One region of the Massilia sp. genome, then DNA from elsewhere that is predicted to be linked to it. Evidence: predicted binding sites of a transcription regulator. Region 1 holds the regulator's gene; the other holds the start of a gene.
What was found. Region 1 encodes FNR, which switches genes on or off when oxygen is low (the NO sensors DNR and NnrR bind a similar motif). Its sites were predicted from a motif close to TTGATNNNNATCAA; they were not measured.
Positions count from the first base shown of each region.

Region 1 (3,617 bases):
TCGATGTGAAAGGAGATGGTCTTGACTGACAATCAGATACACCCGGCCGCGGCGCGGCTGGCCCCGGGCGCCGGGGCTGCCGACGTGCTGGTCGCTTCCTCGGCCATGCCGGCGAGCTTTCGCGAACTGCGGCAGGATGCCGCCCCGGGCGCCGTCCGGCAGTTGTTCGGCGGCGCGCCAGCGCGCGCCGGCCAGCCCGAGCCCGAACTGAGCGGCACCGGCTTCACCTACCGCCACGACTGGGGCACGCGCCGCGGGCAGTGGGTGCTGCGGCTGAACTGGGATGTCGTCCAGCCCCCGTCGCGGGTGCTGGTGGCGATCGGCGAAGGCGTGCCGGGCGGCCCGCCGGCCGGCAAGTTCATCGGCGCGGCCCGCTATACCCTGCACAACGTCGCCTCGCGCTGGAACGGCGTCGACATCTGGGTCGACATCGAGTGGAGCAGCGACATCTCGCTCTACGCCGATTACCTGATCATCAACCCTTGAACCGCACCAGGAGAATCGCATGGCACCAAATGATCGTCTCGACCAGGACGCCGCACTGCTGCTCGACCCCGGAACGCAGGAGGGGGCGGACTCATCAACCACCAAGGGCCCCTGGGCCGTCGCCGAAGCGAGCGTCGGCGCCCAGGGCCTGCAGCCGGCGCTGCAGGGCACCGGCTTTACCTACCGCCACGACTGGGGCATGCGCCGCGGCGAATGGCTGCTGCGGCTCAACTGGGACCTGATCCAGCCCGGCTCGCAGGTGTTCGTGGCCGTCGGCGAAGGCGTGCCGGGCGGGCCACCGGCCGGCAAGTTCATCGGCGCGGCGCGCTACACCCTGCACAACGTCGCCCCGCGCGCGGGTGGCGTCGACATCTGGGTCAACATCGAGTGGAGCGCCGACATCTCGCTCTACGCCGATTACCTGATCGTCAACCCGCCGGTCGCGCCGCCCGGCCTGCGCACGGTCTCGGTCACGGTGCACCGCCACGGCAGCGTGGCCCTGAGCGAGGCCGAGGCCGACAGGATCCTGGCCGACATGGGCGCCATCCTCCAGAACGACGACACCGGGCCGGACGTCGCGACCCCGGTGCGCTTCGTGCGCAACGGCGCGGTCCGGGTGCTGCCGGCAAACATCCCCGGCACCATCCAGACATCCAGCGACCTGAATGCCCTCTTGAGCGCCGGCAGCGGGGTCAAGATCGTGCAGGCGATCCGCTGGTGCGGCGGCCCCGGCGACAGCATCATCGGCTGCGCCCCGGTCGGCAGCGCTTCGGTCAACGTGGCCGCGGTGCGCTTCACCGCCGACCAGGAAGGCCTGATCTGGGTGCACGAATACGGCCACAACTGCGGCCTGGGCCACCGCACCGACGACCCGCGCGCGGTCATGTACCCGTCCGTCGGCACCGACCACAACGTCGTCAACGCGGCGGAATCCTCGACCTTCCTTTCGGGTCCGCTCAACATCACGGGCAAGGTGATGCCGGCGGCGGCCTGCTCCTGCGGCGCCGGCGGCCTGGCGCTGCCGGCCGACGTGCGCGACTTCGTCTCGCGCCACTGGGTGGAAGGCGTGCCCTGGGAACTGGCCTCGCAGTACGGCGAGCAGGATGCCCGCCTGCTGCTCGACTGGCTGGTAAACGAGCCGGAACGGCACGAGGAGTTCCTGACCCAGATCGTGGCCACCCTCGGCCACATCGGCAGCGAGATCGCGGTCCAGCCCATGATCGACTTCGTGCAAAGCCCGCGCGCCGGCCGCGCCGTGTTCAACGCCAAGAACACGGCCCTGCTGCGCCTGGGCGACCTGGCCAACCAGTCCGGCAGCCGCGCCGCGCTCGACTTCCTGGCGCGGGTCGCAAGCGACATGGACCTGGCGCGCACGCTGGCGGCGCCCCAGGCCAGCGCCGAGACGCAGGCGGCCAAGGCGATGCAGGACGTGGTGGCGCCGACCCTCGAGACCCTGGCCGCCGAGATGGCGGTATCGGCCACCTTCGGGCTGGCGCTGGCCGGCACGGCGCAGTCGCAGCAGGCCGTGGAAGCGCTCAAGGGGAACGCCGACGCCTTCGCGACCGTGAACCAGGCGGCGCAGGAAGCAGCCGAGATCGCCGCGACCGTGCGCGCCAAGGGCCGCCAGGAGTATTACAGGATGAAGGCGCAGCACCGGCATCACCTGTAATCGGGACTTGTAGGGTGGACGGCTCGCCGTCCGCGCGTTCAAACCGTCTTTGATTCGATGGAACGTCTATTCGACTGACAGCCGGACGCGCGGTCGGCAGAGCCGACCACCCTACTGTATTCTGGAAATGAAAGCCACGAACGCGGCCTTTGTCTATAATGGTCGCGTCCGCATTTTCCTGTCCTCGTCATGAACCAACCCATCTCGCTTCCGGGCGAAGCGCCGGTCAGCATCCAGGCCCTCAAGACCAGTTGCAGCGCCTGCAGCATGCACCAACTGTGCCTGCCGATGGGCCTCGAGGACGCCGACATCAACCGCCTCGACCAGATCATCGGCCGGCGCCGCCGCCTGGCGCGCGACGAGCGCCTGTACGCCATGGGCGAGCCCTTCCGCAACCTGTACGCGGTGCGCTTCGGCCATTTCAAGACCTACCAGGTGAACGCGGCCGGCGAAGCCCAGATCACGGGCTTCCAGATGGCCGGCGAACTGCTGGGCATGGACGCGATCAGCGGCACCCACCACTGCGACGCCGTGGCCCTCGAGGACAGCGAGGTGTGCGAGATCCCGTTCGCGCGCCTGGAAGAGCTGTTCGGCCACGTGCCGGCCCTGCTGCGCCACTTCCACCGCATCATGAGCCAGGAAATCACGCGCGAACAGAACGTCATGCTGCTGCTCGGCAATATGCGGGCCGAGCAGCGCTTCGCCGTCTTCCTGGTCAACCTGTCGGCACGCTACGCGGCGCGCGGCTATTCGCCGAACAGCTTCCAGCTGCGCATGTCGCGCGAGGACATCGGCAACTACCTCGGGCTCACCATCGAAAGCATCAGCCGGCTGCTGTCGCGCTTCAAGAAGCAGGGCTGGCTGCAGGTGGACAAGCGCGAAGTCACCCTGCTCGACCCGGCCCGGCTCAAGGCGCTGGCCGCCGGCACCGAGGTCTGCAGCCCGATGGGCTAGCAGACCGGATCAGAGCTCGATCACCAGGTCCGGGCGGAAGGCTTCCTGCTCGCCCTTGCTGAGGTAGCCGAGCGGGTTGGCCACCACCCGGCAGGACCAGGGCCGGCCGGCCTCGACGCCGCTGACCACGTAGTCGTTGGCGCAGTGCAGGTGGCCATGGATCCAGACCTCGGCCTGCGGGAACAAGGCGTCGAGCGCATTGCAGAAGCCCGCGGTGCCGGGCGTGAGGCCATAGCGCGGATCGGCGCTTCGCAGGCTGGGGGCGAAGTGGGTCACCACCACCGTGGTGCCGTCGAAAGGCGCCGCCAGCGCGCCGCGCAGCCAGGCCTGGCACTCCAGCGCCATCTCGCGGATGCCCTCGGCCAGCACCTTCTCGCCGTTCTTCAAGGTGGTGTTCTTCGACAGATACCAGTTGGCGGCGCGGAAGGCCTTTTCGCGCTTTTGCAGCTGCTTCGTCAGGTCCTGCTCCTGCAGCGCCAGCGCGTCGAAGTCGCTCCACAGGGTGGTG
Region 1 covers NZ_JBKBOV010000034.1:9,898-13,514, forward strand. The annotation lists gene ACK4S9_RS16885 (hypothetical protein) at 22-486, shown strand; gene ACK4S9_RS16890 (hypothetical protein) at 506-2,155, shown strand; gene fnr (fumarate/nitrate reduction transcriptional regulator Fnr) at 2,345-3,109, shown strand; gene ACK4S9_RS16900 (metallophosphoesterase) at 3,119-3,617, opposite strand, start outside.

Region 2 (3,617 bases), on a different contig from region 1:
ATGGCGTCGATTTCCTCGCTCGGCATCGCCGATTCGCCCGGGACCGGATTGCTGACCACCACGCCGCCCGCCAGGCCGAGCTGCCACTTGGCGCGGATGAAGGCCGCCTGTTCTTCGGGCGTGTCGAGCTGGAAGTCGGCCTGGAAGCCGCTCTCGCGGGTGAAGAAGGCCGGGAAGCCCGGCTGGCCGACGCTGATCACCGGCACGCCCTGGGTCTCCAGGTATTCCAGGGTCAGGCCGATGTCGAGGATCGACTTCACGCCGGCGCAGACCACGGCCACGCTGGTGTGGGCGAGCTCCTGCAGGTCGGCCGAGATGTCGAAACTGGTCTCGGCGCCGCGGTGCACGCCGCCGATGCCGCCGGTGACGAACACCTCGATGCCGGCCAGCTGCGCGCAGATCATGGTGGCGGCCACGGTGGTGGCGCCGAGCTTGCCGGTGGAGAGCACGTAGGGCAGGTCGCGGCGGCTGACCTTCATGGCGTCCGGCGAGGCGCCCAGCAGCTCGAGCTGCTCTTCGGAGAGGCCGACGCAGATCTTGCCCCCGATGATGGCGATGGTGGCGGGCACCGCGCCGGCGTCGCGGATGATCTGCTCGACCTCGCGTGCGGTCTGCACGTTCTGCGGGTAGGGCATGCCGTGCGAGATGATGGTCGATTCGAGCGCGACGACGGGTTTGCCGGCGGCGCGCGCGCTGGCTACTTCGGGCGAGAACAGGAGGAAGGATTGCATGATCAGTCCAATACGGATTCGTTGAGGGATTCCAGCTGGCCGGGGTCGAGCGCCGGGCAGACGGTCTGCTCGCATTCGATGGTCATGCTGGACAATTGCAGGCCGCGGCGGCAGGCCAGGCCGAGATCGGCCTCGCCGCTGTGCAGCGACCAGCAGACGGCGGCGGCGAAGGCGTCGCCGGCGCCGGTGACGTCGACGACCTTCACCGCCGGGGCGTCGAGGCGCATCAGGCCAGCGGGAGAGGTGTACATGACGCCGCGCGCGCCACGCGTGACGATCACGTCCTGCACGCCCTGAGCCTGCAGGTCGGCGCAGGCGGCGCCGACGGCGGCGTCGCTCTCGAGCGCATGGCCCACGCGGGCCGCCAGTTCGCCCTGGTTCAGGATCAGGAGGCGCAGGCCGCGCAGCTGCCGGGGCAGGCGCGCCATCTTCGGTTCGGACACGGCCACCAATACCAGCGGCACGCCGTCGCGCAGCGCGTCCTCGCGCAGGGCGGCGACCGACTCGCTGGGAAGGTTGAGGTCGGCCACGATGAGCGCGGCGTTGGCGCGCTGTTGCTGGCGGGTGGCGAGGAAGTCTGGCGTCAGGCGGTCATTGAGGGCCATGTCGGCCAGCGCCACCACCATCTCGCCATCCTGGTCCAGCACCGCGGTATAGGTGCCGCTGCCGACGCCGTCGAGGCGCAGCGCGCCGCGGGTGTCGACGCCGGCTTCCTCGGCGTGGGCGAGCAGGGCGCGGCCGGAAGCGTCGCTGCCGACCGCCGTGACCAGGGCCACCGGCGTACCCAGGCGCGCCAGGTTTTCGGCGATGTTGCGGGCCACGCCGCCGAAGGATTCGTCCTGGCTGGCCGGATTCGAGGTGCCGAGCACCAGCTTGCCCGTGCTGCGCAGCTTGCGGTCGAGGTTGGAGGCGCCGATGCACAGGATCGGGCGCTGGTCCGGCAGTACGTAGGCGCGCCCCAGGATGCGGCGTTCGCGCACCAGGGTGGCGATGTAGTTGGCGACGGCCGAGCGCGACAGCCCGAGCCGGCTGGCAAGGTCTTGTTGCGAGATGAAGGGATTCGCGCGGATCAGCTCGTACAACTGTTCTTTTTTCGGCGGCTCGGTCACGGTCTGGGCTGGGCTCTGTTAAACAAATGTCCGTCAATGCTAGACAAATGTTTGAAGCGTGTCAAACAGTTCCGCTTTATATGTCTGTACGTCAACAATACACCGATTGATTTATTTTTTAAACCAATAAATCGACAAGAAAAATGGTATTTGCCATACATATCGCGCCTCATGCATAGTTATAATATTCCGGCTGGTATGTAGCAAACCCTGTTCCAGCCCCTCCTCACGTCTCCCGAATCCGCACACAAGGACTACCATGTTCAGCAATACCCCATTTGAAGCAGCAGAAGTCATCAAGGCACGCAAACCCGGTTTCGCGCCGCGCGCCGCATTGATCCTGGGTTCGGGGTTGGGCGTGCTGGCCGAGCAGATGACGGACGCCGTGTCGATCAGCTATGCCGACCTGCCGGGCTTCCCGATCAGCACCGTGCACGGCCATGCCGGCGAACTGGTGCTGGGGACCCTGGCCGGCGTGCCGGTGGTGTGCATGAAGGGCCGCGGCCACTTCTACGAAGGCTACGGCGCCAACGTCATGACCTCGGCCGTGCGCACGTTCAAACTGATCGGCTGCGAGATGCTCCTGGTGACGAACGCCGCCGGCTCGCTGCGTCCCGAAGTGGATGCGGGCAGCGTGGTGGTCCTGAACGACCACATCAACCTGCTGCCGGGCAGCCCGATGGCAGGCCCGAACGACGAGCGCTTCGGCCCACGCTTCTTCAGCATGGCCAATGCCTACGATGCCGAGCTGCGCGCCCTGGTCAAGGAAACCGCGGCCGCCAAGGGCATCACCCTGCACGAAGGCGTGTACCTGGCCTGCCCGGGCCCGAACTTCGAAACCGCCGCCGAAATCCGCGCCTTCAAGGCGCTGGGCGCCGACGTGGTCGGCATGTCGGTGGTGCCGGAAGTGATCTCGGCGCGCCACTGCGGCCTGAAGGTCGCCGGCATCTCGGCGATCACCAACCTGGCCGAGGGACTGACCCCGTTCCCGCTGTCGCACGAGCAGACCCTGAAGTACGCCGCGGTCGCGGCCAAGGACCTCGTCACCCTGATCCATTCCTTCATCGAGCGACTGGGCGCAACCCCGCGCACCGAAGCAAACTGATTCTTAGCGAGCGATTCCATGTCACGCGCATTCATCCTCCTGCTTGACTCGTTCGGCCTGGGCGCCTTGCCCGACGCCGACAAATACGGCGACCTCGGTGCCAACACCTTCGGCCACATCGCCAAGTGGGCGGCCAACGAGGGCAAGCCGATGTCGCTGCCCAACCTGGAACGCCTGGGCCTGGCGGCCGCCGCGCACAAGGCCAGCGGCGAATGGGCCGCCGGCTTTCAACAGCGCGAGGGCTTCACCGGCGCCTGGGGCGCCGCGCGCGAGCAGTCGACCGGCAAGGACACGCAGAGCGGCCACTGGGAGATCGCCGGCGTGCCGGTGCTGTTCGACTGGGGCTACTTCCCGAAGACCGTGCCGTCCTTCCCGAAAGAGCTGACCGACAAGCTGCAAGAGTCTACCGGCGTGCCGGGCTGGCTCGGCAACTGCCATGCGTCCGGCACCACCATCATCAACGAGCTGGGCGACAAACACGTCGCTACTGGCCGTCCGATCCTGTACACCTCGGCCGACTCGGTGCTGCAGATCGCCGCGCACGAAGAGCACTTCGGGCTGGAACGCCTGTACGAGGTCTGCGAGGTCGCGTATGAACTGGTCAAGCCCTACAACATCGGCCGCGTGATCGCGCGTCCCTTCACGGGCGCGAACGGCGACTACAAGCGCACC
Region 2 covers NZ_JBKBOV010000049.1:1,973-5,589, forward strand. The annotation lists gene ACK4S9_RS20140 (pseudouridine-5'-phosphate glycosidase) at 1-731, opposite strand, end outside; gene ACK4S9_RS20145 (carbohydrate kinase) at 734-1,840, opposite strand; gene xapA (xanthosine phosphorylase) at 2,100-2,945, shown strand; gene ACK4S9_RS20155 (phosphopentomutase) at 2,964-3,617, shown strand, end outside.
Region 2: ACK4S9_RS20145 (carbohydrate kinase) is a predicted target of FNR. The motif match lies at 1,892-1,905, and genes of this name have one in related genera.